DNA from 2 places in the Pseudomonas sp. YH-1 genome. Region 2 is predicted to be linked to the other one. Evidence: predicted binding sites of a transcription regulator. Region 2 holds the regulator's gene; the other holds the start of a gene.
The links. The regulator FliA, encoded in region 2, starts transcription of late flagellar genes. The targets are predictions, from matches to a motif close to CTAAAGTTTNNNNNNNNNNNGCCGNTAA.

Region 1 (15,788 bases), 1.5 Mb from region 2:
CACCGATTGACCGAAACGCTCGCCGTCAGATGCCCTGGCGGGACAGCCAATCCAGCAACTGCGGCAGCGGCATCGCACCGCTCTGGCGCGCCACTTCCTGGCCGTTGCGTAGCAGTATCAGGCTGGGAATCGAGCGAATGCCCAGGCGCGTGGAGAGGTTCGGGTTGGCATCGCTGTCCAGTTTGGCGAAGCGCACCTTGCCCGACAGCCGTGCGGCGGCCTGCTCGAACACCGGCGCAAAGCCCTTGCACGGCCCGCACCAGTCGGCCCAGACGTCCACCAGCAATGGCAAGTCGCCCTTGGCCTGGGCGGCGAAGCCAGCCTCGTCGAGGTCGAACGGCGCATCCAGCACGATCGGCGACTGGCAGCGCCCGCAACTGGGCGAATCGCCCAGGCGCGCGGCGGGCACGCGGTTGAGGCCGTTGCAGTGGGGGCAGGGAATGATCAGGGGATCGGACATGATGGGGCTCCAGAGGCGGTGAGGAGCTAGGTGGTGGTAGGAAGGCAGAATATCAATGGGAGGGCTGGTGAGAATGACCATGAAAGTTAAGTTTCAGGTGGTCATCGAGGTGTTCCCTAGGCCTGTGAGACCTTGGGGGGCTTAGTTCATACGGGCTCTTGTTGTTCTTTGGCTGGGGGCGAATTAGATAAGAACATCCTGGATTTTGTGGGCCGCAGTTAGAAGGGTTAAGTTGTTTTTTCAGCAGGGCGGTGAGTCAGGTTTCGGGTGCGGAAATAGAGGGATAAGTTATCTTTCCTAATTGATGTGGATGGATATTCGGAATATTCCTTAATTGATTTTTCCTGTTTCCATGCTCGCCGGGAGAATATCTCATTCTACCCGCCAGGTTGAGCTCATACGCTGAGTTTGCTCGCGCTGTCGAGCGGAAAACTTTGACTGGCTCCTTAATGCTAGAGGGTAAAATGAAAACTATTATTTCGTCGTTCCTTTCCGCGATCATTGTTCTCTCCGGTGTCGCTGCACTGTCCATGTCCTCGGCCGCTTCGGCCGCCTCCAAGGAAACAACGGGAGCCCACAAGTGTAAATACCATCCTCAGTTGTGTAAGGGCGGTAAGTAATATTCAGGTAAGTTGTATTGCCCGGCATGCTATCTGCTAGCAATTACTGTATCTCGCATCAACTCTCCAACTGAGCTTATCTGCTCGACGGTGATAACTATCGGCAGCCGGCTGCCATGCAATTGTCGCGTCGAGCGTTCAGACGAGTTCTCCCGTTCGTTGCAGGGGGTGGATGCATTGCAAGATGATCACGGGCAATGCCTTGGGGCGCATCGAGCGTATCAGGAACCAGATAAAACGGCCGCCGGGGGAGTGCCGGCGGCTGCAGGTTCACACCCGGAAATGACTCACTAGCGTCTGCAACTGTCCGCCCAGGCGCGCCAGTTCGACGCTGGAAGCGGCGACTTCTTCGTTGGCCGAGGCGGTCTGTTCCGACACATCACGCACATTGACCACGCTGCGGCTGATTTCCTCGGCGACGGCGCTCTGTTCTTCGGCGGCGGTGGCGATCTGCTGGTTCATTGCCTGGATGTTGGAGACGGTGCGGGTGATCTCGCCGAGCGATTCGCCGGCCTGGCGGCTGAGGGCGACACTGCTGGCGGTGAGCTCGCGGCTGCCGAGCATGACGCTGGAGACCTGGCGAGTGCCGCTTTGCAGGCCGGCGACCAGGGCTTCGATCTCTTCGGTGGATTGCTGGGTGCGCTGGGCCAGGCCGCGCACTTCGTCGGCAACCACGGCGAATCCTCGCCCGGCCTCGCCCGCGCGGGCAGCTTCGATGGCTGCGTTGAGGGCCAGCAGGTTGGTCTGTTCTGCGACTGATATGATCACGTCCATGACCTTGCCGATTTTCTCGCTCTCCTGCTCCAGGCGCTGCATGGCTTCGGCGGAGCGCTCGACCTCGATGGCCAGGCGTTCGATCTGCTCGACGGCCTTGTTCACCACGCGGTCGCCGTCCTGGGCCTGGTGGTCGGCGGCGGAGGCGGCCTGGGAGGCCTGTTCGGCGTTGCGCGCGACTTCCTGCACGGTGGCGGACATCTCGTGCATGGCGGTGGCGACCTGGTCGGTCTCGACCTTCTGGGTGTTGGCGCCGGCGCTGGTCTGCTCGGTGACGGCAGAGAGTTCCTCGGCGGCGCTGGCGATCTGGGTGACGCCATCGCGGATGCCGCCGATCAGCTCGCGCAGGCTCTGACTCATGCGCTGCATGCTCTGCTGCAGGCGGCCGAGTTCGTCACGGCGGCTGACCTGGATGCTCTGCGACAGGTCACCGGCAGCGATGCGGTCGACCACCGCCATGGTGTCGTGCAGCGGACGGGTGATCTGGCGAGTGATGATCAGCGCAGCGATGCTGCCCAACACCAGTGCGAGCAGGGTGACCAGGGTCTGCAGACTGCGAGCTTTGGCGCTCTCGACGTCGCGGCGATCGAGCTGCAACTGGTAGAGATTTTCGCTGATCTTGACGATGTCTTGTCCCTGGGCGGTCATTTCCTTGCGCGCCTGGACGATCGCGGCCATGTGCTGGCGCAGGGTCTGCACGGCGTCGCGGTAGGTGCGCAGGGCGGTACCGAGTTGCTGAACGTATTGCGCTTCGGCGACACCGAGCACGCTTTCCAGGGCCGGCAGGCCGGCGATGCTTTCATCGAGCTGGCGGGTCACGCCGTCACCGTTGCTGGTGAGGGCGGTGGCGAGGTAGTCGCGCACGTCGTAGCGCGCTTGCAGCAGGTCCTCGCGGGTGCCGGTAATGGCCTGGAAGCGGGTGGCGCGCTCTTCGTCGGCCGGCGCCTTGAGGATGTCCTGCTGGATCTGCGCGGTCAGCTCATTGGCGCGGGCGGCATTGTCCTGCAGGGCGCGGCGGGTGATGCCGGCACTCTGGTAGCCGGCGCGCATGGCGGCCAGGGACTTCTCGTAGTCGGCGATGATGCCGCCGAGCTGGTCGAGCATGCGCACGTTCTCGGGGCTGACGAAGGACGCGCGCAGTTTCTGCTGCTGGGCCTTGAAGTCGGCCAGGGTGCTCATGACGTTGGCGGCTTCCTGCTCGGCGCCGTCGGCGATCATGTACTGCAGGCGGGTGATGCGCAGCTTGGTGAGGCGCGAGTTCAGCTCGGTGATGTCGCTCATCCAGTTGCTGCGGTCGATCAGCGAGCCCAGGCCGACCCAGCTGACGATGGCGAGGATGGCGGTGAAGGCGAGCACCAGGCCGAAGCCCAGGGCCAACTTGAGGTTGACGCTCAAGTCGGAAATCCAGCGGTTCATTGACGATCTCCAGGAAAGGTTGTGTGAAGTCAGGCCGTTCGGAGATTGTTCTTGTTGGGGGCCAGGCGGGCGGACCGCGCCAAGACCCTATCGGCAGGTCGGGGCAGAACCGTATGGTCACGGGCGAAAAAGTTATCCACCGGCCCGCGCCGGAGGCGGGTCGGAAGACAAGGAGCGGGGGAAAGGCGGACGAAATCCCTGTTCGCTGGCGTGTCGTGCGGTGCGGTTACGCGCTGGCTGTCGGCGCTGGGCGGGATTGTACGGAATCGTCCGATGCTGCGCCCGGAAATGATGGCAAAGAGATATTGCGGGCGCCCGCACGAGGCCCTTGGGGACTCGTGCGAGGCGAGTTGGGTCAGGCCTTGGCCGCGTCCAGCGCCTGGGTGAGGTCAGCGAGGATATCGTCGATGTGCTCGATGCCGATGGACAGGCGCACCATGTCACGCGGCACGCCGGCCTTCTGCAGTTCCTCGTCGTTGAGTTGGCGGTGCGTGGTGGAAGCCGGGTGGCAGGCCAGGGACTTGGCGTCGCCGATGTTCACCAGGCGCACCACCAGCTTGAGTGCGTCGATGAAGCGTGCGCCGGCTTCCTGCCCGCCCTTGATGCCGAACGAGAGGATCGACGCTGGCTTGCCGCCCATGTAGCGCAACGCCAGTTCCTGCTCGGGGTGATCGGCAAGGCCTGCGTATTTCACCCAGCTGACTTGGGGGTGGTCCTGCAGGTACTGGGCGACTTTCACCGCGTTCTCGCAGTGGCGCTCCATGCGCAGGGCGAGGGTTTCCAGGCCCTGCAGGATGAGGAAGGCATTGAACGGCGAAAGTGCGGCACCGGTGTTGCGCAGCGGCACGACGCGGCAGCGGCCGATGAAGGCGGCGGGGCCGAAGGCTTCGGTATAGGTGACGCCGTGGTAGGACGGGTCAGGCGTGTTGAGCAGCGGGAAGCGCTCTTTGTTGTCGGCCCAGGGGAATTTGCCGGAGTCGACGACGATGCCGCCGATGCTGGTGCCGTGGCCGCCGATGTACTTGGTCAGCGAGTGCACGACGATGTCCGCGCCGTGTTCGAACGGGCGGCAGAGGATCGGCGTGGCGACGGTGTTGTCGACGATCAGTGGCACGCCGTGGCGGTGCGCGGCATCGGCCAGGGCCTGGAGATCGACGATGTTGCCCGCCGGGTTGCCGATGGATTCGCAGAAGACCGCCTTGGTGCGCTCGTCGATCAGCGCTTCGAGGGCGGCGATGTCATCGTGCGGCGCGAAGCGGGTCTGGATGCCGAAGCGCGGCAGTGTATGGGCGAACAGGTTGTAGGTGCCGCCGTAGAGCTTGGCTACCGAGACGATGTTGTCGCCGGCCTCGGCGACGGTCTGGATGGCGTAGGTGATGGCGGCCATGCCGGAAGCCACGGCCAGCGCCGCGACGCCGCCTTCCAGGGCGGCCACGCGCTCCTCGAGCACCGCGTTGGTGGGGTTCATGATGCGCGTGTAGATGTTGCCGGCAACTTTCAGGTCGAACAGGTCAGCACCGTGCTGGGTGTCGTCGAAGGCGTAGGAGCTGGTCTGGTAGATTGGCACGGCCACGGCCTTGGTGGTCGGGTCGGGGCTGTAGCCGGCGTGGATGGCCAGGGTTTCCGGTTTCATTGTTCGAGCGTCCTTGTGGCAGAAAGCCCCGAGGATGCGAGCGGCGCCCGGCCCTGGTCAATGACCGGGAGCAATGTGGCCGGGGCGCCGCTAGATCGCTTTTCGCTGAGCTTATAACCGGCTCAGGACGAGCAACTGATCTCCAGGTGCTTGCCCCAGTCCGGCGGGCGACGGGTGAAGGCTTCGGCATCCGGGTGCTCTTCGAAGGGCCGGCTGAGCACTTCATGCAGGCGGCGCACGACGCTGTAGTCGCCTTGTTCGGCAGCCGTGATGGCTTCCTGGGCGAGGTAATTGCGCAGCATGTAGAGCGGGTTGACGGCGTGCATGCGGGCGCGTCGCTCGTCCTGGCCGCCGCCTTCACGCTCAACGCGGGCCCGGTAGTCGGCGGCCCAGGCGTCGAAGCCGGCGAGGTCGACGAAGTCTTCCCGGACCATGGCCAGCGCCTGCTCGGGTGCCTGGTCGCCGAGGCGTCGGAAGAACAGCGAATAGTCCACTGCGCCTTTCTGCATGGATTGCAGCAGGCGCTGCACCAGTTCCAGGTCTCCGTCTTCGGCGGTGGTGAGGCCAAGTCTGCGGCGCATCCGGTCCAGGTAGTGCGCCTGGTAGAGCGCCAGGAAGAGGTCCAGGGTGGCGCGCAGGTCGTCCACTTCGACGAAGGGCGTCAGCGCCTGGCCAAGGGCGGCGAGGTTCCAGTGGGCGATGGGCACCTGGTTGCTGAAGGAGTAGCGGCCGGTGTCGTCGGAGTGGTTGCAGATGTGGTTGGCGTCGAAGTCGTCGAGGAAGGCGTAGGGGCCGTAGTCGAAGGTGATGCCGAGGATCGACATGTTGTCGGTGTTCATTACACCGTGGCAGAAGCCGTAGGCCTGCCAGAGGGCGATCATCTCGGCGTTGCGCTCGACGACTTCGCGGAAGAACGCGAGGTAAGGCTTCTCGTCGCCCAGGCACTGCGGGTAATACGACTGGAGAACGAACTCGCCGAGGGTGCGCAGCTGTTCTTCCTGCTGGGTGTAGTAGAAGTACTCGAAGTGGCCGAAGCGCACGTGGCTGGGCGCTAGGCGCAACAGCATGGCGCCAGTTTCCCTGGACTCGCGCCACACCGTGGTGCTGGAACCGGTCACGCACAGTGCGCGACTGCTGGGAATGCCCAGGGCGGTGAGGTATTCGCTGGCGAGGAATTCACGGATCGACGAGCGCAGCACCGCGCGGCCATCGCCCATGCGCGAATAGGGGGTCTGTCCGGCACCCTTGAGGTGCAGATCCCAGTGTTCTCCGGCGTCGTTGACCACTTCGCCCAGCAACAGGCCGCGGCCGTCGCCCAGGCGTGGGTTGTAGGAGCCGAACTGGTGCCCGGAATAGACCATCGCGCGCGGATCGGCTTCTTCCCAGAGCTTGTGGCCGGCAAAGATTTCCGCGAACAGCGGGTTGTCTGCCTCGCTCGCGTCGAGGTCGAGCAGGGCCATGGCGGCGGGGCTGGCGACGACCAGGCGTGGGTCGGCGATGGGATCGGGCAGGACCTGGGTGGAAAACACGTCGCCCAGGCGGGCGAAGCGGTTATCGAAGGTCAGTTCGTCGAGCTTTTTCACACGCATCTCCGGGACAAGTCCGAGCATTGTGCTCGGACTTGTCCGAAGGCGTCCACCCTTAGGCCTTGTCGCCGGCGGGCTTCTCGTTCTGCGTTGCGGGCAGCTTCACCGGTGTGGCGGTGGGTTGCTGCTGGCCAACGATGACCTGGGCTTCCTGGCCCTGGAAGTTCTTCAGGAACACGTCGACCTGGTTGAAGGCCATGTCGATGCCAGCCTCGCGGAAGGCCAGGGCAATGCGGGTGAGGGTTTCGTCCACCGCCGGGTTGCGGTCGCCCAGTTCGCGCACATGGAAGCGCAGTTCGTAGTCGAAGGTGCTGGCGCTGATGGTGGTGAAGTACAGCACCGGCTCCGGGTCGCGCAGGATGCGGGTGTTGGCATGGGCGGCGTCGAGCATGATCTTGCGCGCCAGCGGCAGGTCGCTCTCGTAGGCCAGGCCGATCTTGATGGTGACGCGCGTGACGGTATCGCTCAGCGACCAGTTCACCAGTTGGCCGGTGATGAAGGTCTGGTTGGGGACGATGATTTCCTTGCGGTCGAAGTCGGTGATGGTGGTGGCGCGGATGCGAATCCGGCTGACGGTGCCGGACAGCGTGCCGATGGTCACCACGTCGCCGATCCGTACCGGGCGCTCGAAGAGGATGATCAGGCCGGAGACGAAGTTGGAGAAGATCGCCTGCAGGCCGAAGCCCAGGCCAACCGACAGCGCGGCCACCAGCCATTGCAGCTTGTCCCAGCTCACCCCGAGGGTGGACAGCGCGCTGACGAAGCCGATGCCGCTGATGGTGTAGGACAGCAGGGTGGTGATGGCGTAGGCGCTGCCCTGGGCCAGGGTCAGGCGTTGCAGCACCAGAACTTCCAGCAGGCCGGGCAGGTTGCGCGCCAGGGCCACGGTCACGGCGGCGATCACCAGTGCCATGAGGAAGTCACTGAGGCTGATCGGCGTGGTGGACGCCGCGTCGCCGGTGCCACTGGTGTACTGGTAGAGGGTCACGTTGTCGAGGTAGGAGACGACGCTGATCAGGTCGGCCCAGACCCAGTACAGGGTGACCACGAATCCGATCAGCAGGCCCAGGCGGATCAGGCGCATGGACTGGTCGTTGATCTGCTCGATACCCAGGGTCGGCTCTTCGACCACCTCGGTGCCCTCGATGCCTTCCTTGGGGGTGTTCTGGCGCTTCGACAGCGCGCGCTGGTAGGCCAGGCGGCGGGCGGCGACACCCATGCCGCGGACGAAGGTGGCTTCCACCACCATCCAGAACATCAGCAGGAACAGGGTATCGATCAGTCGATCGGTGAGCTTGAGCGCGGTGTAGTAGTAGCCGAAGCCCACGGCCAGGAATAGCGCTACCGGCAGGGCGGTGAAGCCCAGGCCGACGATCATCTTGATCATCGACGGGCGTTCGCTGGACGGGCTCTTGAACAGCAGTTGGGCGAGCAGCCAGGTCATGGCGCCGTAGCCGAACAGCACCACGGCAATGCCGATCACGTCATCAGCCAGGGAGGCCGGCGCGTGTTCGGCGACGGTGACCACGGCGACCAGCGACATCACCACCAGGCCCAGTCGGCGCATCAGCTTGCCGAGGAACAGCACCTGCGGCTGGCTCCAGTGGAAGTGCCGCTCGGCGATGCCGCCCGGACGCAGGATGCGGTGCGCGGTGTAGAACACCAGCCAGACCTGCGCCATCTCCAGCAGCGCGCTGCCCAGGGTAGCGTTCTGCCCGCGGGCGTCGAGCAGCAGCGCGAGGCCGGCGATGGCCAGCGCCAGGGTGCCGGGCAGTGCCAGCAGTACGGCGAGCAGCAGGGCCAGTGGGGTGTGGGCTTGGCTGTCGCGCTTGAAGTGACCGATGTCGTCGTTCAGCGACTCCAGCTTGTCGTAGAGGAACTTGCGCTTCCACAAGAGCCCGGCGACCAGCAGGAGCAGCGGCAGGAACAGGAAGGGCCGGTCGATCAGGCCTTCGAACAGCTCCTTCACCCCCGAGCCCCAGGGCACTTCGGCCAGTTGGTGGTGCAGCAGGGTCGGGGTCATCTTGAACCACGACAGATCCAGCGGGCGGTTGCTGGGAATCCAGAACATCTGCTCGTCAAGGGTGGCGCGCAGGCTGTCGCTGGTTTCCTTGAGCTGCTTCTGGTTCAGCTGCAGGGTGATGGCTTCGTTGAGGAGCGCGTTCAGCTCGTGGTTGAGGCGCTCCATCAGTTCCAGGCGGGTGTCCACCAGTTCGCCGAGGTCATGGCGCAGTTGCGGGGTGACGCTTTCCTGCGATTGCTGGGCCAGCAGGTTGTCGATGTAGACTTGGGTGTTGTTGATCTCGTCGCGCTTCTGGTTCAGCTCGAACTGGTACAGACGCAGGTCGGCGATCTCGTCGGCGAGGTCCTGGTCGGTCTTGATGACCGGCAGCGACTGCTTCTGTTGGTAGAGGATTTTCGACAGCAGCAGGCTGCCGCGCAGCACATTGATCTGTTCGTCCAGGGCCTGCTCGCCCTGGGTCAGGTTATCCAGCTGCTGCTTGGCTTCCAGGTTGCGCCGGGTGAGGGTGTTGAGGCGATCGGTGGTGCGCAGCAGGTAGTCGGAGAGCTTGAGGTTGGCTGCGCTCTGCTGACTCAGCAGGCTGTCGGTGCCGGCGGCCTGGCTGCTGTCCTTGGATAGTTCGGCGACAGTCTTCTCCGACTGTTCGCGGCGCTTGTCGCTGATCATCGCCTGCAGTTCGAGGGTCTCGCGTTCCTCGCGGCCGATGCGCTCGGCCAGCAGGTCGCGCTGGCTGGAGGCGAGGTCCAGCAGCAGGTTGTTGCCCGCCAATTGCTTGCGCAGCAATTGGTTCTGCGCCGTGAGCGAAGCCTGTTCAGCCAGCAGCTCGTTGCGGCGCTCCTCGGCGAGCGGCTTCGAGCCTTCCTTGCCAGCCTTGAGCGTGGTGTTGATATCCAGCAGACGCGTCTGGTTCTTGCTCAGGTCAGCCTGGGCGCGCTCGGGGCGGGTCTGCGCGGTGAGGATCTCGCTCTTGGCGTCGACCATGTCCTTTTGCCAGGCTGCAAGCTGGGTGGACTGCTCGTTGAGGAGCATTTCCAGCTGGGTGGCGCTGTAGCTGCCGTAGCGCTGGCTGGCCGGTTTTTCGCTGGTGGCCTTGAGGCGGGTGAGGGCCTTCTGGTTCTCGTTGATCAGCTTGGGCGCGTCGGCCAGCTTGCCGTTCAGTTCCTCCAGCTGCTTCTCGCTGTCAGCCTTGCTGGCCAGCAACTTGAGGGTGTTTTCCAGGCTGGCCTTGATCGGCTTGGCCTCGGCGTCGGCCAGCTTGCGGTCGGCCAGGCCGTCGAGGCTCTGCTGCACCTTCTCGGCGCTCGGCACGGTGGATTCGGCGGCCAGCGCGGGCAGGCCGGTGAGCGAGCCGGCCAGGAGGACGGCGGTCAGAAGGGTACGCAGCAGGAATGACATGGTCGCGTTCAGCGGCTCGTGCAAAAAAGTGGAGTGAGGGTAGTGCTGGCAGGCCGGCACCCGCAAGCGGGTGCCGGTGGGCGGTCAGAGGAACAGACCGGGGCCGGGACGGCCTTCCGGGAATTTGACCCCGACCTTGCGGATCTTGTTCCCGTCCAGCGCGGCCACGGTCCAGGTCAGGCCGTTCCATTCCACCTGGTCGCCGATGATCGCCTGGCCGCCAATTTCGTGGGCGATGAAACGGCCCAGATTCTGTTCGCCGTCCACGCCTTCGAGCTTCAGGCCATAGAGCGACGCCACGGCGGAAAGCTGCGCGTCACCTTCGAGGACGAAGTCGCCGAAGAAGCGTGCGCTCAGGCCGCGATCCGGCGCCTGGCTGAACAGCTTGCCCAGCGCCGAGAGGTCATGCTCGTGGCCGATCACACAGAGGATGTCGTCGGCCTCGAGGATGGTACTGCCGGACGGGTGCAGGAGCTGGGTACCGCGGAACAGCGCGGCGATACGGGTGCCCTCGGGCATCTTCAGCTCGCGCAGGGCGGCGCCGATGCACCACTTTTCCTTGCTGAGGTGGTAGACGAACAGCTCCCACTCGCTGGTGGGGTGGACTTCCAGGCCGGCGCGGGAGATCGGCGCCGGGTCCGGCGGCACCACCACGCGCAGCAGCTTGGCGGCCCAGGGCAGGCTGGTGCCCTGCACCAGCAGCGAGACCAGCACGATGAAGAAAGCCACGTTGAAGAACAGCTGGGCGTTGGGCAGCCCGGCCATCAGCGGGAACACCGCCAGAATGATCGGCACCGCGCCGCGCAGGCCCACCCAGGCGATGAAAGCCTTCTCGCGGCCATGGAAGGCGCGGAACGGGAACAGGCCGACCAGCACCGACAGCGGGCGGGCGAAGAGGATCATCCACAGCGCCAGGCCGAGGGCGGGCAGGGCGATTGGCCACAGGTCATGGGGCGTGACCAGCAGGCCCAGTACCAGGAACATGCCGATCTGCGCCAGCCAGGCCATGCCGTCGAGCATGTGCATGATGCCGTGGCGCGAGCGGATCGGCTGATTGCCCAGCACCAGGCCGCACAGGTAGATGGCGAGGATGCCGCTGCCGTGCACCGCGTTGGCCAGGGCAAAGATCAGCAGGCCGCCGCTGATTGCCAGCAGCGGGTAGAGGCCGTTGGCCAGGTGGATGCGGTTGATCACCTGCAGCAGCAGCCAGCCGCCGGCGAGGCCCAGCACCGAGCCGATGCCGAATTCGCGGAGGAAGTGCCAGAGGAAGCTCCAGGACAGGCCGCTCTCGCCATGGGCAAGCATGTCGATCAGGGTGACGGTGAGGAACACCGCCATGGGGTCGTTACTGCCCGATTCGATTTCCAGAGTCGCGGTAACCCGCTCGTTCAGGCCCTTGCCGCCCAGCAGCGAGAACACTGCTGCGGCATCCGTGGAGCCGACGATGGCGCCGATCAGCAGGCCTTCCATCCAGCTCAGCTTGAACAGCCAGGCGGCGGCAATGCCGGTGAGCCCGGCGGTGATCAGCACCCCGGCGGTGGCCAGTGACAGGGCCGGCCAGAGTGCCACGCGGAAGCTCGACACCCGTGTGCGCAAACCGCCGTCCAGCAGGATCACCGCCAGCGCCAGGTTGCCCACCAGGTAGGCCATGGGGTAGTTGGAGAAGCCGATGCCTCCGGGACCGTCGGTGCCGGCGATCATGCCCACGGCAAGGAAGATGACCAGGATCGGGATGCCCAGGCGCGAAGACAGCGAACTGACCAGGATGCTCATGCCGATCAGCACCGCAGCGATCAGGAAATAGCTGTTGATGGCCACGGCATCCAAGGTGTCGACCTCCTGGGGAATGGGGGAGTGGCGACGCTACTCAAGGATCAGGATGCAGGCCGCATGCCAATCGATTCTAACCTGCGGATTTACAAGGCTGTCAAAGGTTTGTTGAGGTCCGCTCGGCGGTGGTTTCGGGCCAGGCCCCGCTGGTGGCCCAGGTGGGCACCAGGCTGGGCGAAGTCACTTGGGTGGGCGCCCAGGCAACGGCCTCCTCAAGCGGCAGCCGGACGGAGTCGAGGCAGGCCTGACGGTCACGCTGCAAGGTGGTGCGGGCCTTGCCGACCTCACCGGCGATGTTCGTCTCGCCGCTGATCGCGCGGACCTGCGTGTGCCACAGGTGGCGAGCGGAGCTGCCGGCTACGCCGCAACTGCCCAGCGGGTCGTAGTAGGAGGAGCCGAACTGGGCGTAGCCCGCATTGACCAGGGCATTGAAGTAGCGGCCCTGCGCGGTGATCGACTTGCCATCGCCGCCGCGCAGGACCTCGAGCCCGTTGCTCATCGCCGTATCGATGCTCTTCAGGTAATCGTCGACGTGCCGGACGGCCTCGTCATTGGCTTCGGTGAAGATGGGGGTGGAACTGAGGGACGCGTTCTGGCTGCGCTGCGAGTTGCCCTCGGGCAGGGCGTCGGCCGGGCCGGTGTTGAACAGGGCGAGCACACAACCCAGCGCTACCGTGATGGCAAGCAGGGGCAGCCAATGCAGGCAGCGGCGTGAAGCGTTGGCGAGGAAGGTGGGGTAGGCGGCCATGGTCATGAAGGTGAAAAGTTGCGCGGGCGCCATTCAACGGCAAACGCCCCCGACTTCGCTGTCGGCCTGGTCAGCTGTTGCTGTCTGAATATTCCTTCAATTCAATCGGTGTCCTGCAGCATTGCTGCCAGGGCCCACGTTTCCACGGGCATAAAAAAGCCCCGGACGTGACCGGGGCACAAGGGGCATGCGGGGGCCTAGAACCAGGCGTCCTGCATGGTGGAACAGGTGTCGTCGCGAGCTTCGAGCAGCGTCAGGTCATGGTGGCAGGACGGCACTTCCCAGGTCAGGAAGTAGCGCGCGGCCTGCAGCTTGCCGCGGTAGAAGTCGGTATCGGTGGCATCGCCGCGCGCCAGGCCTTCTTCGGCACGAATGGCCTGCTCCAGCCAGCGCCAGCCGATTACGGCATGGCCGAAGACCTTCAGGTACAGCGCCGAGTTGGCCAGGCCCTGGGCCACGCGCCCCTGCATCAGGTCGCCGAGCAGGCTCAGGGTGGTCGCGGACAGGCGTGCCATCAGCTGCTCCAGCGGCTCGCGCAGCTTGTCCAGCGAGGCGTGCGCCTGGGCGCGCTCGCAGGTCTGGTTGATCAGGCGGGTCAGCTGCTTGAGGCCGGCGCCGTTGTTTTGCGCCAGCTTGCGGCCCAGCAGGTCCAGCGACTGGATGCCGTGGGTGCCTTCGTGGATCGGGTTCAGGCGGTTGTCGCGGTAGTACTGCTCCACCGGGTATTCGCGGGTGTAGCCGTGGCCGCCGAGGATCTGGATCGCCAGTTCGTTGGCCTTCAGGCAGAACTCCGAGGGCCAGGATTTGACGATCGGGGTCAGCAGGTCCAGCAGCTCGTGGGCCTGCTTGCGTTCTTCTTCGGTCGCCAGCGTCTCGCAGTCGTCCACCAGTCGTGAGGCATACAGGCCGAGATCGAAGGCGCCCTCGACATAGGCCTTCTGGGTCAGCAGCATGCGCTTGACGTCGGTGTGCTGGACGATGGACACCGGCGCGGAGGTCGGGTCCTTGGCGTCCACCGGGCGGCCCTGCGGGCGTTCGCGGGCGTACTCCAGCGAGTACAGGTAGCCGGCGTAGCCGAGCATGATGGCGCCCATGCCGACGCCGATGCGTGCCTCGTTCATCATCTGGAACATGTAGGCCAGGCCGTGGTGCGGCTTGCCGACCAGGTAGCCGACGCACTCGCCCTTGTCGCCGAAGTTCAGCGCGGTGGACGTGGTGCCGCGCCAGCCCATCTTGTGGAACAGGCCGGCCAGGGTCACGTCGTTGCGCGCGCCGAGGGAGCCGTCTTCGTTGACCAGGAACTTGGGCACGATGAACAGGCTGATGCCTTTTACGCCGGGTGGGGCGTCCGGCAGCTTGGCCAGCACCATGTGCACGATGTTGTCCGACAGCGGGTGGTCGCCGCCGGAGATGAAGATCTTGTTGCCCTTGATCCGGTAGCTGCCGTCGGCGGCCGGCTCCGCGCGGGTGCGGATGTCGGCCAGGGACGAGCCGGCGTGCGGCTCGGTGAGCGCCATGGTGCCGAAGAAGCGCGCCTCGATCATCGGCTGCAGGAACAGGCGTTTCTGCTCGTCGCTGCCGAAGGTCTCGATCAGGTGGCTGGCGCCCATGCTCAGCATCGGGTACGACGAGGTGGCGATGTTGGCCGACTGGAAGTGCGCAAAGCAGGCGCGCGACAGCAGGTGCGGCAGCTGCATGCCGCCCTGTTCGAAGCTGCGCGAGGCGTTCTGGAAGCCGGCCTCATTGAAGGCGTCCACCGCCGGCTTCACTTCCGGGATGAGTACCGCGCCGCCATCGACGTACTGCGGTTCGTTCTCGTCGTTCTTGCGGTTGTGCGGGGCGAACAGCTCCTCGGCGATGCCGCGGGCGGTGCCCAGGGCGGCGTCGAAGGTCTCGCGGTTGTGGTCGGCGAAGCGTTCGCGCTGGGTCAGGGCCTCGGCGTCGAGCACTTCGTAGAGTTCGAAAGCGAGGTTGCGGGAGCTGAGCAGGGTCTCGGACATGGATCGACCTCCGTGGGAATCGCCGCAGTCTAGTCTGGTGAATGAAGCGCGCACAGAATCATCCATGAGCGTGATAAAGGGCTAAAACGCCCGGCCTCCCGGCGGGCCCCGGCGACGGCGGACTCGCACCGCACCCGCCCCAGGACCTAAACTGCGCGCCTTGAGGAGTCCGCTATCCATGAACTACCGCCACGCTTACCACGCCGGCAACCACGCCGACGTGCTGAAACACATCGTCCTCGCCCGCCTCTTCGCGTTGATGGCGCGCAAGGACACGCCCTTTGCCTACCTCGACAGCCATTCCGGCATCGGCCTGTACGACCTGCTGGGCGATGAAGCCAGCCGCACCGGCGAGTGGGAGTCGGGCATCGGCCGCCTGTATGAGCGCGATGACCTGCCGGAGCTGCTGCAGGACTACCTGGAGGTGGTGCGTGCGCTCAACCCCGATGGCGGTCTGGAGTACTACCCCGGCTCGCCGGAGCTGGCGCGCCGCCTGACCCGTCCGCAAGACCGCGTCCTGCTCAACGAGCTGCACCCGGAAGACGGCCGCCTGCTCAAGGCCAACATGGGCGGCGAGCGCCGTATCTCGGTGCACCAGGGCGACGGCTGGCTGCTGCCCCGTGCCTTCCTGCCGGTGGCGGAGAAGCGCGGCGTGCTGCTGATCGACCCGCCCTTCGAGCAGCCTGACGACCTGGAGCGCTGCGTGGTCGCCCTGGACGAAGCCATCGGCCGCATGCGTCAGACCGTGGTCGCGATCTGGTATCCGATCAAGGACCGTCGCCAGCTCAAGCGCTTCTACCAGCGCCTGGAAAAGAGCTCGGCACCGAAGATGCTCCGCGTGGAGCTGTGCGTGCACCCGGCCGAGACGGCCGATCGCCTGAACGGCTCCGGACTGGTCATCGTCAATCCGCCGTGGCCGCTGGACGGAGAGCTGCGCGGCCTGCTGCCCTGGCTGGCCGAGACCCTGGCGCAGAGCGAAGGTAGCAGCCAGGTGGACTGGCTGATCGCCGAATGAAAAAAGCCCCGGCAGTGCCGGGGCTTTTTCATGGCTATGACCGTGTTGGTTCAGCGTGGGGCAGGGCCGATCGCGGCCGGTGTCTGCAACGCGCCGAGCGGATACGGCGCCTGTGTAGGAGCGAGCTCGCTCGCGAACAGCCTCATTGCGCTGCCGGTTCGCGAGCAAGCTCGCTCCTACAAGAGCCGGCTCACGCCGGCAGGCAGACGCCCGTGCCACCGAGGCCGCAGTAGCCGTAGGGGACCTTGCCCAGGTACTGCTGGTGGTAGGTCTCGGCATAGTAGAAGG
Region 2 (15,788 bases):
CAGACCCTGAGCTTCCTGCCGCGCCTGCTGGTGGTGCTGCTCACCCTCATCGTGCTGGGCCCCTGGCTGCTGCGCCAGTTGATGGAGTACACCCAGCACCTGATCACCAGCATTCCCACGCTGATCGGCTGATGCTCGAGCTCAGCAACGCGCAGATCGGCGGCTGGATCGGGGCCTTCCTGTTCCCCCTGTTCCGCATCGCCGCCATGCTGATGGTGATGCCGATCATCGGTACCCAACTGGTGCCGACTCGCGTGCGTCTGTACCTGTCCTTGGCGATTGCCGTGGCGCTGGTGCCCAACCTGCCGCCGATGCCGCAGGTGGATGCGCTGAGTCTCAAGGCGATGGTCTACATTGCCCAGGAAATCCTCGTCGGCGCCATGCTCGGCTTCGTCCTGCAGCTGATGTTCCACGCCTTCGTCATTTCCGGACAGATCATCTCCATGCAGATGGGCCTGGGCTTCGCCTCCATGGTCGACCCCACCAATGGCATTTCGGTGCCGGTGCTGGGGCAGTTCTTCACCATGCTGGTGACCCTGCTGTTCCTCGCCATGAACGGCCACCTGGTGGTGTTCGAGGTGCTGGCGGAAAGCTTCACCACCCTGCCGGTGGGCGAGGGACTGTCGAGCAACCATTTCATCACCGTGGCCGGAAAGCTCGGCTGGGTACTGGGCGCCGGCCTGATGATCGCCTTGCCGGCGATCACTGCCCTGCTGGTGATCAACCTGGCGTTTGGCGCCATGACCCGCGCCGCGCCGCAGCTGAACATCTTCTCCATCGGTTTCCCGCTCACCCTCATCATGGGGTTCGTCATTGTCTGGATTGGCAGTGCCGAGATTCTCACTCAGTACCAGGCGCTGGCCAGTGAGGGCCTGCGCCTGCTTCGCGAACTCGTGGGGGCCCGTTGATGGCCGAGAACGACAGTAGCGAAGACAAGACAGAGGAACCCACAGAGAAACGGCGCCGGGAGGCGCGCGAGAAGGGCCAGCTCCCCAGGTCCAAGGAGCTGAACACCCTGGCTGTGCTCCTGGCCGGCGCCGGCGGCCTGCTGATGTTCGGCGCGAGCCTGGCCGATGCGCTGATGCGCCTGATGCGCGGCAGCTTCCAGCTGGACCGCGCCACGGTGATGAACAGCGAAAGCATGCTCAACCTGTTGATCGCCGGCGGCAAGATCGGCGCCGATGCGATCTGGCCGGTCCTCGCGGTGCTGCTGATCGCAGCGTTGGTCGGCCCTGTCGCCCTGGGAGGCTGGCTGTTCTCCGCTGAGGCGCTGGCGCCCAAGTTCAGCCGGATGAATCCACTGGCCGGGATCAAGCGCATGTTCTCGTTGCGCTCGCTGACCGAGCTGCTCAAGGCCCTCGCCAAGTTCGTGCTGGTGCTGATCGTGGCGATCCTGGTGCTCAAGGCCGACCAGGATGACCTGCTGGCGATCTCCCATGAGCCGCTGGAACAGGCCATGATCCATAGCGTCAGGATCGTCGGCTGGAGCGCCTTCTGGCTGGCCTGCAGCATCCTCTTCATCGCCGCCGCGGACGTTCCCTTCCAGCTCTGGGACAACCGCAAGAAGCTGATGATGACCAAGCAGGAGGTCAAGGACGAGTACAAGGACTCCGAGGGCAAGCCCGAGGTCAAGGCCAAGGTCCGCCAGATGCAGCGCGAAATGGCCAACCGGCGGATGATGCAGGCGGTGCCCGAAGCCGACGTCATCATCACCAACCCGACGCACTTCGCCGTGGCCCTGAAATACGACGCCGAGAAGGGCGGGGCGCCCAGGCTGCTGGCCAAGGGCAACGACTTCATGGCGCTGAAGATTCGCGAGATCGCCCAGGAGCACAAGGTCACGGTACTCGAATCCCCGGCGCTGGCGCGGGCGGTGTACTACTCCACCGAACTCGACCATGAGATTCCTGCCGGGCTTTACCTTGCCGTGGCCCAGGTGCTGGCCTACGTCTACCAGCTCAAGCAATACCGCGCCGGCAAGGGCAAGCGCCCGGGGCCGATGCCGGACCTGCCGATCCCGCCGGATCTGCGCCGCGACGAGTGACCCGCAGGCGCCGCACGTGCAGTAGGATGGTCGGCTTGCGCTCGGCGTCGAAGGCTCCGGGCGGCCTGTTCAGCCAAGGAAACGTTACATGCTTCGGGACTCCTTCGCCGGCCTGCGCTTTGCGTTCTGGCTCTTCCTCTGCCTGCTCACCTGCGTCCAGCCCAGTTGGGCCGACGCGCCCGCCGATGGCGGCGTGCTGCTGCCGCTGAACGAGCGCGTGGTGGACGTCACCGGTACCCTCGACCCAGCCTCCAGGGCCCGCCTGATCGACAAGCTCAAGGCCCTTGAAGATCGCCGCGGCGCGCAGATTGCCGTGGTGATGTTGCCCACCGTCGGCGAGATGGGCATCGAAGCTTTCTCCAACCGACTCTTCAGCCTCTGGAAGCTCGGCCGCAAGGGCGTGGATGACGGTGTGCTGCTGGTGGTGGCGAAGGACGACCACCTGATGCGCATCGAGGTCGGCTATGGCCTGGAAGGCGCGATCCCCGACGTGCTCGCCGGGCGCATCATCCGTGAACGCATGGCGCCGGCTTTCCGCGACGGCAACTACGCAGGCGGTATCGAGTCAGCGGTGGACGCGCTGATCACCCTGGTCGACGGCGAGACGTTGCCCGACCCCGTCCCCGAGCCATTGCGCCTGCCGCTGGAAGCCTGGTTGCTGCTGGTCTCCTTTGTCGCGGGTGGCGTGGGCGGCGTGCTGCTCGCGGCGCGTCGAATGGGCTGGCGTGGGGCTCTGGCACTTTGTGCCGTGGTGGTCATCGGGGTGACGGTGCTGGCCGGTGGCACCGACACGCTGGCGACCGTGGCGATCGCGCCACTCTGCCTGCTGATCGGCGGCGCCACCTTCGGCGCGCTGTGGACGGTTCGCGCAGTGTTCTATGCCGTGCTCGGGCTGATCGCCTACTGCATTCTGCTCGGCTTCCTGACGCCGCGATTCGGCGGCCTACTCTGGGTCTATGCGCTGGCCGCCCCCGTGGCGCTGATGATCATCCTGGGCCTGTGGTGGCTGCTGATCTCGATGATGCGCGATGTGTGGCGCGGCGGGAGCAAGGCCCGCAAGGGTCGGAAGGGGCGCAAGGCGGCCAAGGGAGCGAACGGCCGCAAGGCCTTTTACTGGCGCCTGGCAGTCTTCATCGGTCTTTACCTGCTGCTTGGCCTGGCTATCGGTGCGCCGGCCGCTCCGCTGAACTGGCTGCTGCTGTTGCCCTTCATGTGCCTGCCGGGGCTGTTGGTCTTCGGCGCGGGGCAGGGCGGTGCGGGAGGAGGGTCAGGCTCCGGTGGCAGTTCGTCCAGCGGATCGTCCGGCGGTAGCTCGGGTGGTGGCGGATTCTCCGGTGGCGGCGGCTCCAGCGGCGGGGGCGGCGCTTCCGGGAGCTGGTGAGAGGGGCCGCTCTGTTTCAGGCATTTCAGGTCTTTCGAGAAAGTTGGAACGCTTCCTGCAAAACCCTGTGTGGATGCCCGGTTGGGCGTCAAAAGTTTGATCCGGTGGCCGGCTCGGTCACCAACGCGCAGGGGAAATTCGGGTGGATCGTACGCAACTGATCGGCACTGTTCGCAGCAATCTGGTAGGGCTCAGCCGGGGCAACCTCGGCGTGCCCCTGCTGTTGCTCGCCATGCTGGCGATGATGACCCTGCCCATCCCGCCGTTCCTGCTGGATGTGCTGTTCACCTTCAACATCGCCCTGTCCATCGTGGTCCTGCTGGTCAGCGTGTACGCCCTGCGCCCGCTGGATTTCGCCGTCTTCCCGACCATCCTGCTGGTCGCCACCCTGCTGCGCCTGGCGCTGAACGTCGCGTCCACCCGCGTCGTGCTGCTCCACGGCCACGACGGCCATGCGGCCGCGGGCAAGGTGATCCAGGCATTCGGTGAGGTCGTGATCGGCGGCAACTACGTCGTCGGTATCGTGGTCTTCGCGATCCTCATGATCATCAACTTCGTGGTGGTCACCAAGGGCGCCGGGCGTATCTCCGAGGTGAGCGCGCGTTTCACCCTCGACGCCATGCCCGGCAAGCAGATGGCCATTGACGCCGACCTCAACGCCGGCTTGATCGAGCAGGCGGAAGCCAAGAAGCGCCGCGCCGAAGTCGCCCAGGAAGCCGACTTCTACGGCTCCATGGACGGTGCCAGCAAATTCGTCCGCGGTGACGCCGTCGCCGGTCTGCTGATCCTCTTCATCAACCTCATCGGTGGCGTGGCCATCGGCATGATCCAGCACTCGATGAGCTTCGGCGATGCCGGCAAGGTCTACGCCCTGCTGACCATCGGTGACGGTCTGGTGGCGCAGCTGCCTTCCCTGCTGCTGTCCACGGCCGCCGCGATCATGGTGACCCGCGTGTCCAGCTCCGAGGACATGGGCCAGCAGGTCAACCGCCAGATGTTCGCCTCGCCCAAGGCGCTGGCCATCTCTGCCGCCATCCTGATCGCCATGGGCCTGGTCCCGGGCATGCCGCACGTGTCCTTCGTTGGCCTGGGCGGCCTGGCCGCCGGTGGCGCGTACCTGATCTGGCACCGTCAGCGCCAGGCCAGCCAGAAGGCCGAGCAGGAAGCCCAGACCCAGCAGGAACTGCTGCCGGCGCAGCGCGCCGAGCAGACCAAGGAGCTGGGCTGGGACGACGTGACGCCGGTGGACATGGTCGGCCTGGAAGTGGGCTACCGCCTGATTCCGCTGGTGGACCGCAACCAGGGCGGCCAATTGCTGGCGCGGATCAAGGGTGTGCGCAAGAAGCTGTCCCAGGACCTGGGTTTCCTGATGCCGTCGGTGCACATCCGCGACAACCTCGACCTGTTGCCCAACGCCTATCGTCTGACGCTCATGGGCGTCAGCGTGGCGGAAGCCGAGATCTACCCGGACCGCGACCTGGCGATCAACCCCGGTCAGGTGTTCGGCACCCTCAACGGCATTGCCGGCAAGGACCCCGCTTTCGGCCTGGAGGCTGTGTGGATCGAGGCCTCGCAGCGTGACCAGGCGCAGTCCCTGGGCTACACCGTGGTCGACGCCAGCACCGTGGTCGCCACCCACCTGAACCAGGTGCTGCACAAGCATGCCCACGAGCTGCTCGGCCACGAGGAAGTCCAGCAACTGATGCAACTGCTGGCCAAGACCTCGCCCAAGCTGGCCGAAGAGTTGGTGCCGGGGATGATTTCCCTGTCGACGCTGCTCAAGGTCCTTCAGGCGCTGCTGCAGGAGCAGGTGCCGGTACGTGACATCCGTACCATCGCCGAAGCCATCGCCAACGTGGCGGTGAAGAGTCAAGATCCCGCCGCGATGGTGGCGGCGGTTCGTGTCGCGCTGTCCCGCGCAATCGTGCAAACCATTGTGGGACTAGAGCCGGAGCTGCCTGTGATCACCCTGGAACCCAGGTTGGAACAGATATTGCTCAATAGTCTTCAGAAGGCCGGACAGGGCTCCGAAGACGGCATGTTGCTGGAACCCGGAATGGCCGAAAAGCTGCAACGCTCGATGGTTGAAGCGGCGCAGCGTCAGGAGATGCTCGGCAAGCCGGCGATTCTGCTGGTGGCAGGTCCCATCCGCGCGATGATGTCGCGATTCGCCCGGATGGCGGTTCCCACCATGAACGTGCTGGCTTACCAGGAAATCCCCGACAACAAACAAGTCACGATTGTCGCCACTGTTGGGCAGAACTGATTGAGGTCCAAGGCCATGCAGGTAAAACGCTTCTTCGCCGCTGATATGCGTCAGGCCATGAAACTGGTCCGTGACGAGCTGGGCCCGGACGCCGCGATCATCGGCAATCGCCGTGTCGCCGGTGGCGTTGAGCTGACTGCGGCGCTGGATTACCAGGCCCCGGTGGCGGCCAGCAAGCCGAACCCGGCGCTGGAAGCCGAGCTGCGCAAGACCCAGGCGAAGATCGCCCAGGCCAAGGCCGATCTGTCGGCTCCCGCCCGTGCCAGCGATGGCGTGCGCAAGGACCGTCAAATGTACGGCACCGAGAAGCCGCGTCGCAGTGCTGCCGAGACACTGGCCGCAGCCATGGACGCACCGGCTGCCCCGGCGCCGGCCGCTGTCGGCCAGCAGGCGCTGGAAGCCATGCGTTTCGAACTCAACGGCCTGCGCGAGCTGATCGAAGTGCAGCTGGGCTCCATCGCCTGGAACCAGCTGCAGAACCAGCGTCCGAAACAGGCCGGCCTGTGGCGTCGCCTGCAACGCATGGGGCTGCCGGCCGACCTGTCGCGCAACCTGCTGGAGCGCGTGGCTTCCATCGCCGACCCGAAGCAGGCCTGGCGCATGCTGCTGGCGCATCTGGCGCGCTCGATCAATACCCCGGAAATCGACCTGCTGGAGCAGGGCGGCGTGATCGCCCTGGTCGGCCCGGCTGGCATGGGCAAGACCACCACCCTGGCCAAGCTGGCTGCCCGCTACGTCCTCAAATACGGCGCGCAGAGCATCGCCCTGGTGTCCATGGACAGTTTCCGCATCGGTGCGCAGGAGCAGATCAAGACCCTCGGCCGCATTCTCAATGTGCCGGTGACCCTGGTCGATCCGGGCCAGTCGCTGATCCAGGCCATGGCGCCCCTGGCGCGCAAGCGTCTGGTGCTGATCGACACTGCCGGCCTGCCCGCCAATGATCCGGCGCTGCGCATGCAGCTCGAAGCGTTGTCGTCGCTGAGCCTGAACGTGAAGAATTACCTCGTGTTGGCGGCGACCAGCCAGAGTCAGGTACTCAAGTCCGCCTGGCAGAACTATCGTTCCTGTGGGCTGGCCGGGTGCATCCTGACCAAACTGGACGAAGCCGGAAGCCTCGGCGAAGCTCTGGCTCTGGCTATCAGCCAGCATCTACCGGTAGCCTATCTGGCTGACGGGCCGAAGATCCCGGACGACCTGCATGTGGCACGCGCGCACCAACTGGTGAGTCGTGCGGTGAGCCTGCAGTCGCCCGACGAGCCCTGCGAGGACGCCATGGCGGACATGTTCGCCGGTCTTTACCAACAGCCGGTGCGTCGCGCCAGCTGAAGATTGTGAGCCCCGTGTGGGGCATGGGGCGGCCGGTTGAGCCGCCCAAGCGATGCGGATGCTCTGCAAGACGATCCGCGAGCGCCGGAGGCGGTAGAGCACTGCAACCGGATTAGCCGAAACGCCAGAAGCGTGACGGTCGAACGACGAGACAAGGTATTGATATGGGTATGCATCCGGTTCAGGTAATCGCAGTCACCGGTGGCAAGGGTGGCGTAGGCAAGACCAACGTGTCGGTGAACCTGTCGCTGGCGCTGGCCGATCTCGGCCGCCGCGTCATGCTGCTGGACGCCGACCTGGGCCTGGCCAACGTCGACGTGCTGCTGGGGCTGTCGCCCAAGCGGACGCTGGCCGACGTGATCGAAGGCGAATGCGACCTGCGCGACGTGATCCTCCAGGGCCCCGGTGGCATCCGCATCGTTCCGGCGGCCTCGGGCACCCAGAGCATGGTGCACCTCACGCCGATGCAGCACGCCGGCCTGATCCAGGCCTTCAGCGACATCAGCGACAACATCGACGTGCTGGTGGTGGACACCGCCGCCGGCATCGGTGACTCGGTGGTGAGCTTCGTTCGTGCCGCCCAGGAAGTGCTGCTGGTCGTTTGTGATGAACCCACGTCCATCACCGATGCCTACGCTTTGATCAAGCTGCTCAACCGCGACTACGGCATGACCCGTTTCCGCGTGCTGGCGAACATGGCCCACAGTCCCCAGGAAGGCCGCAATCTGTTCGCCAAGCTGACCAAGGTCACCGACCGCTTCCTGGATGTGGCGCTGCAGTACGTCGGCGCCATTCCCTACGACGAGTCGGTGCGCAAGGCGGTGCAGAAGCAGCGTTCGGTGTATGAGGCGTTCCCGCGCAGCAAGGCTTCCCTGGCCTTCCGTGCGGTGGCGCAGAAGGTCGACAGCTGGCCGCTGCCGGCCAACCCACGAGGGCACCTGGAGTTCTTCGTCGAGCGCCTGGTGCAACATCCCACGGGTTCGGCCGTATGACCGCGGCCTCCGGAGCGCGTATGTACAGCAAGGCACAGGCGCACAACTCCCAGGAACTGCTGATCCAGAAACACGCCCCGCTGGTGAAGCGCATCGCCTACCACCTGCTCGGCCGCCTGCCGGCCAGCGTGCAGGTGGAGGACCTGATGCAGGCCGGCATGATCGGCCTGCTGGAGGCAGCGAAGAAGTACGACCAGGGCAAGGGTGCGAGCTTCGAAACCTACGCCGGCATCCGCATCCGTGGCGCCATGCTCGATGAGGTGCGCAAGGGCGACTGGGCCCCGCGTTCGGTCCACCGCAACACCCGCATGGTCAGTGATGCGATCCGCGCCGTCGAAGCGCGCACCGGACGCGACGCTAAAGATCAGGAGGTTGCTGCCGAACTCAATATGAGCCTCGAAGATTATTACGGCATCCTCAGCGACACCCAGGGCAGCCGTCTGTACAGCTTCGATGACATGTTGCAGGACGGCGACCAGGGCAGCGGCTTTGCCGAAGACGCCTCGCACCACGAGAACGAGCCGTCCCACGGGCTGGAAGACGAACGCTTCCAGGCCGCCCTGGCCGATGCCATCAGCAAGCTGCCCGAGCGTGAGCGGCTGGTACTGGCCCTGTACTACGACGAGGAGCTCAACCTCAAGGAGATCGGCGAAGTGCTGGGCGTCAGCGAATCCCGCGTCAGCCAGCTGCACAGCCAGTGCGCCGCGCGCCTGCGCTCGCGTCTGGCGGAGTGGCGCGCGCGCTGAGCATCGGGTAGTTTCGCGTCGGCTGCCTCTGTGGGGCGGTGCTGAAGGGATTTTCCTTAGGCAAGTTATAGGCTTACGAATTTTTGGGTGACGTTCCTTTGACGCGCCCACCGCAAAGAGCGCACGGCGCTCGATGAATTGACGGCACGCCCGCCAGGGCGCGTTTGGTATCGATGGAGGCAGGTTTGGACAAGAACATGAAAATTCTCATCGTGGACGACTTTTCCACGATGAGGCGCATCATCAAGAACCTCCTGCGGGACCTGGGGTTCACCAACACCGCAGAGGCCGACGACGGCACCACTGCGCTGCCGATGCTGCACAGCGGCAACTTCGACTTCCTCGTTACCGACTGGAACATGCCTGGCATGACCGGCATCGACCTGCTTCGTGCGGTCCGCGCCGACGAGCGTCTGAAGCACCTGCCAGTGCTGATGGTCACCGCCGAAGCCAAGCGCGACCAGATCATCGAAGCGGCCCAGGCCGGGGTCAACGGCTATGTGGTCAAGCCTTTCACCGCTCAGGTGCTGAAAGAAAAGATCGAGAAGATTTTCGAGCGGGTCGGCAGCTGAGGCTGACAAGAGGGCGTCATGGATTTCAACGAATCCGCGGGTGACTTCGAGTCGACCCTGAAAAAACACGCGCGCGAGTTGGTCGAATGCCTCGAGCAGGGCGACGTGCAGACCGCCGTGCAACTGATCTCCGAGCTCAACCAGGCGCGCGATCGTGGGCTTTACCAGGAAGTGGGCAAGCTCACCCGTGAGCTGCACAACGCCATCGTCAACTTCCAGATCGACCCCAGCTCTCCGCGTGCCCAGGAAGTCTCGCAGATCGCCGACGCCACTGATCGCCTGTCCTACGTGGTGACGATGACCGAGAAAGCGGCCAACCGCACCATGGACCTGGTGGAAGAGTGCACCCCGGTGGTCATGCACATCGAGACCCAGGCCAAGGAACTGCAGGAAGACTGGTCGCGGTTCATGCGTCGCGAACTGGGCCCCGAGGCCTTCCGTGACCTGGCCAAGCGTGTCGAGCAGTTCCTCTACATCAGCGCCCAGGACAGCCGCAAGCTCTCCGCGCACCTGAACGACATCCTGCTCGCGCAGGACTTCCAGGACCTCACCGGGCAGGTGATCAAGCGCGTCACCAAGCTGGTGACCGAGGTCGAGTCGAACCTGGTGAAGCTGGTCTGGATGGCGGGACAGGTCGATCGCTACGCCGGCATCGAGCATGACCACGAGAGCATGCGCGACGCGGTGGAAAAAGAAAGATCGTCCAAGGGTGAAGGTCCGCAGATTGCTGCCGATACAAGAAAGGACGTCGTATCCGGTCAGGACGATGTCGATGACCTGTTGTCCAGCCTTGGTTTTTAAGCGTCCGCTGACGCTGTAGAGGGAGCACCGAATGAGCTTCGACGCCGATGACGAAATCCTCCAGGACTTCCTGGTGGAGGCCGGCGAGATTCTCGAGCTACTGTCCGAACAACTGGTCGAGCTGGAAAGCCGCCCGGATGACATGGACCTGCTCAATGCAATCTTCCGTGGGTTCCATACCGTCAAAGGTGGTGCCGGCTTCCTCCAGCTGAATGCGCTGGTGGAGTGCTGCCACATCGCCGAGAACGTGTTCGACATGCTGCGCAAGGGCGAACGCCGCGTGGATGCCGAGCTGATGGACGTGATGCTGCAGGCGCTGGATACCGTCAACGTCATGTTCCAGCAGGTGCGTGACGCGGAAGAGCCGACGCCGGCGACTCCCGAGCTGCTGGCCGCGCTGTCGCGCCTGGCTGACCCGAACGCCGCTCCTGCCGAGGCTCCCGCGGCTACCGTTGCCGAGCCCGTTGCGGAAGAAGCTCCGGCCGCTTATGGCGACATCACCGACGCCGAGTTCGAGCAGCTGATGGATGCCCTCGAGCCTGCCGCCGAGGCACCTGCCGCGCCGGTTGGCGCGGGTGGCGACGACATCACCGACGACGAATTCGAAGCGCTGCTCGACCAGCTGCATGGCAAGGGCCAGTTCAGCGCTGCTGCCAAGGAACCCGTCAGCGTGGCTCCGGCACCTGCTGCCGAGACGCCGGCCGCAGCTTCTGGTGACGAGATCAGCGACGACGAGTTCGAAGCACTGCTCGACCAGTTGCACGGCAAGGGCCAGTTCACTGGTGCCAAGGAACAAGCCCCTGCTCCTGCCGAACCTGTTGCCGAGAAGAAAGCCGAGGAAGCTCCGGCGGCCGGCGGCGACGACAACATCACCGACGACGAATTCGAGAAGCTGCTCGACGAACTGCACGGCAAAGGCCAGTTCACCGGCGCAAAGGAAGAGCCGGTCGAGGCTGCCAAGCCGGCTACCGCAGCGCCCGCGCCCAAGCCTGCCGCCGCTCCGGCGCCGGCCGCTGCTGCCAAGCCTGCGTCCGCCAAGCCCGCCGCTGCCGCCGCCGAGAAACCGGCCAACGAAGCGGAAACCACCGTGCGCGTGGACACCGCCCGCCTGGACGAGATCATGAACATGGTCGGCGAACTGGTGCTGGTGCGTAACCGCCTGGTGCGCCTGGGCCTGAACAGCGGCGACGAGGCGATGGCCAAGGCCGTCTCCAACCTCGACGTGGTCACCGCCGACCTGCAGTCTTCGGTCATGAAGACCCGCATGCAGCCGATCAAGAAGGTCTTCGGCCGCTTCCCGCGCCAGGTCCGCGATCTGGCTCGCAACCTGAAGAAAGAGATCAACCTCGAGCTGATCGGCGAAGAAACCGACCTGGACAAGAACCTGGTCGAGGCCTTGGCCGACCCGCTGGTGCACCTGGTGCGCAACGCGGTCGACCACGGCATCGAAGGCCCCGACGAGCGCGAGGCTGCCGGCAAGTCGCGTTCGGGCAAGGTGGTGCTGTCCGCCGAGCAGGAAGGCGACCACATCCTGCTGTCGATCTCCGACGATGGCAAAGGCATGGACCCGGACGTTCTGCGCGCCAAGGCCGTAGAGAAGGGCCTGCTGGACAAGGACGCGGCCGATCGCCTGTCCGAGTCCGACTGCTACAACCTGATCTTCGCCCCGGGCTTCTCGACCAAGACCGAGATTTCCGACGTCTCCGGCCGCGGTGTCGGCATGGACGTGGTGAAGACCAAGATTTCCCAGCTCAACGGGATCATCAACATCTACTCGACCAAGGGCCAGGGCTCGAAGATCGTCATCAAGGTCCCGCTGACCCTGGCGATCATGCCGACCCTGATGGTGATGCTGGGTAACCAGGCCTTCGCCTTCCCGCTGGTCAACGTCAACGAGATCTTCCACCTCGACCTGTCGAACACCAACGTGGTCGACGGCCAGGAAGTGGTGATCGTCCGCGACAAGGCCCTGCCGTTGTTCTACCTCAAGCGCTGGCTGGTGCCGGGCGCGCAGTATGACGAGCCGGGCGAGGGGCATGTGGTGATCCTCTCCGTGGGCACTCAGCGCATCGGCTTCGTGGTCGACCAACTGGTGGGCCAGGAAGAGGTGGTGATCAAGCCGCTGGGCAAGATGCTGCAGGGCACGCCGGGCATGGCGGGGGCAACGATTACCGGGGACGGGCGCATCGCGCTGATCCTCGACGTGCCGAGCATGCTCAAGCGCTACGCCCGTCGTATCTGACCGCCATGGGTGGGCGCAGTCAATAAAACAAGCTGCGCTCGCTCGTGTGATGGAAGAAGTTTTTTTCAGGAGTGTCTATGGCTGTCAAAGTCCTGGTGGTGGACGATTCGGGGTTCTTCCGCCGCCGTGTCTCGGAGATTCTTTCGGCTGACCCGCAGATCCAGGTGGTCGGTACGGCGACCAACGGCCGCGAGGCAATCGATCAGGCGCTGGCGCTCAAGCCCGACGTGATCACCATGGACTACGAGATGCCGCTGATGGACGGCATCACCGCCGTGCGGACCATCATGCAACGCTGTCCGACGCCGGTCCTGATGTTCTCCTCGCTGACCCACGAGGGCGCGCGGGTGACCCTGGACGCGCTGGACGCCGGCGCCGTCGATTACCTGCCGAAGAATTTCGAGGACATCTCGCGCAACCCGGACAAGGTCCGCCAGCTGCTGTGCGAGAAGGTCCACACCATCGCCAAGAGCAACCGCCGTTTCGCCGCGTACTCTTCGTACTCGTCGAGCCCGGCCGCACCGGCTTCGACTCCCGCTGCCGGCAGCGCGCGCCCGGCCGCTCCCGTTTCCTCGGGCGGCGGCCATGCGCCGGCCGCTCCGGCTCCGGCGACCTCCGCCGCCCCAAAGCGTAAGCCCTACCGGCTGGTAGCCATCGGCACTTCGACCGGTGGGCCGGTGGCGCTGCAGCGGGTCCTGACCCAGCTGCCTGCCAACTTCCCCGCGCCCCTGGTGCTGATCCAGCACATGCCGGCGGCCTTCACCAAGGCCTTTGCCGAGCGCCTGGACAAGCTGTGCAAGATCACCGTCAAGGAAGCCGAGGATGGCGACATCCTGCGTCCTGGCGTGGCCCTGCTGGCGCCCGGCGGCAAGCAGATGATGGTCGACGCCCGTGGCGCGATCCGCATCCTCCCCGGTGACGAGCGCCTGAACTACAAGCCCTGCGTCGACGTGACCTTCGGTTCCGCGTCCAAGGCGTACGGCGACAAGGTCCTCGCGGTGGTTCTCACCGGCATGGGCGCCGACGGCCGCGAAGGCGCACGCATGCTCAAGCAGGGCGGCGCCCAGGTCTGGGCCCAGGATGAAGCCAGCTGCGTGATCTACGGCATGCCCATGGCGATCGCCAAGGCGGGCCTGGCCGATGCGGTGTACAGCCTGGACGACATCGGCCGCCACCTGACCGAGGCCTGCGGCTGATGGATGTCCTCAGCCTGGTCGGCCTGATCCTCGCGCTGGTTGCCATCATCGGTGGCAACTTCCTCGAGGGCGGGCACGTCGGTGCCCTGGCGAACGGCCCGGCGGCACTGATCGTCGTGGGCGGCACCCTGGCCGCCGCGCTGCTGCAGACCCCGGTCGCGGTGCTCAAGCGCGCCGTGACCATGCTGCGCTGGATGGTCCTACCGCCCAAGGTGGACCTGGTCGGCGGCATCAACCACGTGGTCGGCTGGAGCATGACGGCACGCAAGGAAGGCCTGCTGGGCCTGGAAACCGTCGCCGACGCCGAGCGTGACCCCTACGCGCGCAAGGGCCTGCAACTGCTGGTGGACGGCACCGAGCCCGAAGCCATTCGCAGCATCCTCGAAGTCGACCTGTTCAACCAGGAAAGCCGCGATCTGGCTGCCGCCAAGGTCTTCGAGGCCATGGGTGGCTACTCGCCGACCATCGGCATCATCGGCGCGGTGATGGGCCTGATCCACGTGATGGGCAACCTCGCCGACCCCAGCCAGCTGGGCAACGGCATCGCCGTTGCGTTCGTCGCCACCATCTACGGCGTGGGATTGGCCAACCTCCTGCTGCTGCCCATCGGCAACAAGCTGAAAAGTATCGTGCTGCGCCAGTCGTGCTACCGCGAAATGCTGATGGAGGGCCTGCTGTCCATCGCCGAGGGTGAGAACCCGCGCTCCATCGAGCTGAAGCTGCAAGGCTTCGTCGGCTGAGGAGGAGGGGATGCGCATGCCTCGCCGCAGACGTCATGAGGAACACGAGAATCACGAACGCTGGCTGGTGTCCTATGCGGACTTCATCACCCTGCTGTTCGCCTTCTTCGTGGTGATGTACTCGATCTCCTCGATCAACGAGGGCAAGTACAAGATCCTCTCGGAGACCCTGACCGGCGTATTCAACCAGCCGGACCGCTCGATTCGTCCGATCCCGGTTGGCGAGGAGCGCCCGCGCACCCAGCAGCCTGACCAGTCGATCACCGAGCCGCAGGACGACGGCCAGGCTCAAGGCAGCCCCGACACTCTGCAGCAGATCAGCGACAGCGTGCGCCAGGCCTTCGGCGACCTGATTTCCACCGATCAGCTGTCGGTGCGCGGCAACGAGTTCTGGATCGAGATCACCCTCAATTCCAGCCTGCTGTTCCCTAGCGGCGATGCGATTCCCAATGACGCCGCCTTCGAGATCATCGAGAAGGTCGCCAGGATTCTGGCGCCTTACCGCAACCCGGTGCATGTCGAAGGCTTCACCGACAACGTACCGATCCATAATTCGCAGTACCCGACCAACTGGGAGCTGTCCGCGGCCCGCGCCGCCAGCATCGTCCGCATGCTCGCCCAGGACGGCCTCGACGCCGGTCGGCTGGCGGCGGTGGGATATGGCGAATTCCAGCCAGTGGAGGACAATGCCACGGCGGACGGCCGCGCACGCAACCGCCGGGTGGTGCTGGTGATCTCCCGCAACCTGGAGGTGCGCCGCAGCATCAGCGGTGTGGGCAGCGGCAAGGCGCAGCCGGACCCGGCGTTGCGGCATGCTGGCACGCAATCTGCACCAGTGATTGCCAGTGAGGCGCCCGGCAGTGGCGCCGTCAATTCTTCGTCATCGGCAGGGGACTGAACGATATGAAAACCCTGATCCGATCCTGTGCATGCGGGGAGCCAGCACTATGAAAGTCTGGGCGGTAGCCAACCAGAAAGGTGGCGTCGGCAAGACCACATCCTCGATCGCATTGGCGGGCCTGCTGGCAGATGCCGGCAAGCGCGTGCTGATCGTCGACCTGGACCCCCACGGCTCGATGACCAGCTACTTCGGCCATGACCCGGACACCCTGGAGCACAGCGTGTTCGACCTGTTCCTGCACCAGGGCAATGTGCCCGAGGGGCTGCCGGAATCGCTGCTGTTGCCCACCAGCCACGAACACATCCGCCTGCTGCCTTCGAGCACCGCGCTGGCCACCCTGGAGCGTCAGTCGCCCGGGCAGAACGGCCTGGGCCTGGTGATCGCCAAGAGCCTGGCGCAGCTGTGGAACGAATTCGACTACGCAATCATCGACAGCCCACCGCTGCTGGGCGTGCTGATGGTCAACGCCATGGCGGCCAGCCAGCACCTGGTGATCCCGGTGCAGACCGAATTCCTCGCCCTCAAGGGCCTGGAGCGCATGGTCAACACGCTGAAGATGGTCAACCGCTCGCGCAAGCAGG

Region 1: ACKI1H_RS01970 (methyl-accepting chemotaxis protein) is a predicted target of FliA. The motif match lies at 3,358-3,385, and genes of this name have one in related genera.

The regions. Positions count from the first base shown of each region.
Region 1 is NZ_CP178184.1:419,367-435,154, reverse strand. It holds gene trxC (thioredoxin TrxC) at 26-460, opposite strand; gene ACKI1H_RS01970 (methyl-accepting chemotaxis protein) at 1,351-3,135, opposite strand; gene ACKI1H_RS01965 (bifunctional O-acetylhomoserine aminocarboxypropyltransferase/cysteine synthase) at 3,626-4,903, opposite strand; gene selO (protein adenylyltransferase SelO) at 5,026-6,486, opposite strand; gene mscK (mechanosensitive channel MscK) at 6,545-9,907, opposite strand; gene ACKI1H_RS01950 (potassium/proton antiporter) at 9,992-11,734, opposite strand; gene ACKI1H_RS01945 (hypothetical protein) at 11,835-12,518, opposite strand; gene ACKI1H_RS01940 (acyl-CoA dehydrogenase) at 12,683-14,485, opposite strand; gene ACKI1H_RS01935 (23S rRNA (adenine(2030)-N(6))-methyltransferase RlmJ) at 14,664-15,500, shown strand; gene msrA (peptide-methionine (S)-S-oxide reductase MsrA) at 15,691-15,788, opposite strand, start outside.
Region 2 is NZ_CP178184.1:5,634,780-5,650,567, reverse strand. It holds gene fliQ (flagellar biosynthesis protein FliQ) at 1-132, shown strand, start outside; gene fliR (flagellar biosynthetic protein FliR) at 132-908, shown strand; gene flhB (flagellar biosynthesis protein FlhB) at 908-2,044, shown strand; gene ACKI1H_RS25775 (TPM domain-containing protein) at 2,133-3,425, shown strand; gene flhA (flagellar biosynthesis protein FlhA) at 3,568-5,691, shown strand; gene flhF (flagellar biosynthesis protein FlhF) at 5,707-7,017, shown strand; gene fleN (flagellar synthesis regulator FleN) at 7,182-8,009, shown strand; gene fliA (RNA polymerase sigma factor FliA) at 8,006-8,755, shown strand; gene ACKI1H_RS25750 (chemotaxis response regulator CheY) at 8,953-9,327, shown strand; gene ACKI1H_RS25745 (protein phosphatase CheZ) at 9,346-10,128, shown strand; gene ACKI1H_RS25740 (chemotaxis protein CheA) at 10,160-12,370, shown strand; gene ACKI1H_RS25735 (protein-glutamate methylesterase/protein-glutamine glutaminase) at 12,448-13,566, shown strand; gene ACKI1H_RS25730 (flagellar motor protein) at 13,566-14,306, shown strand; gene motD (flagellar motor protein MotD) at 14,323-15,204, shown strand; gene ACKI1H_RS25720 (ParA family protein) at 15,254-15,788, shown strand, end outside.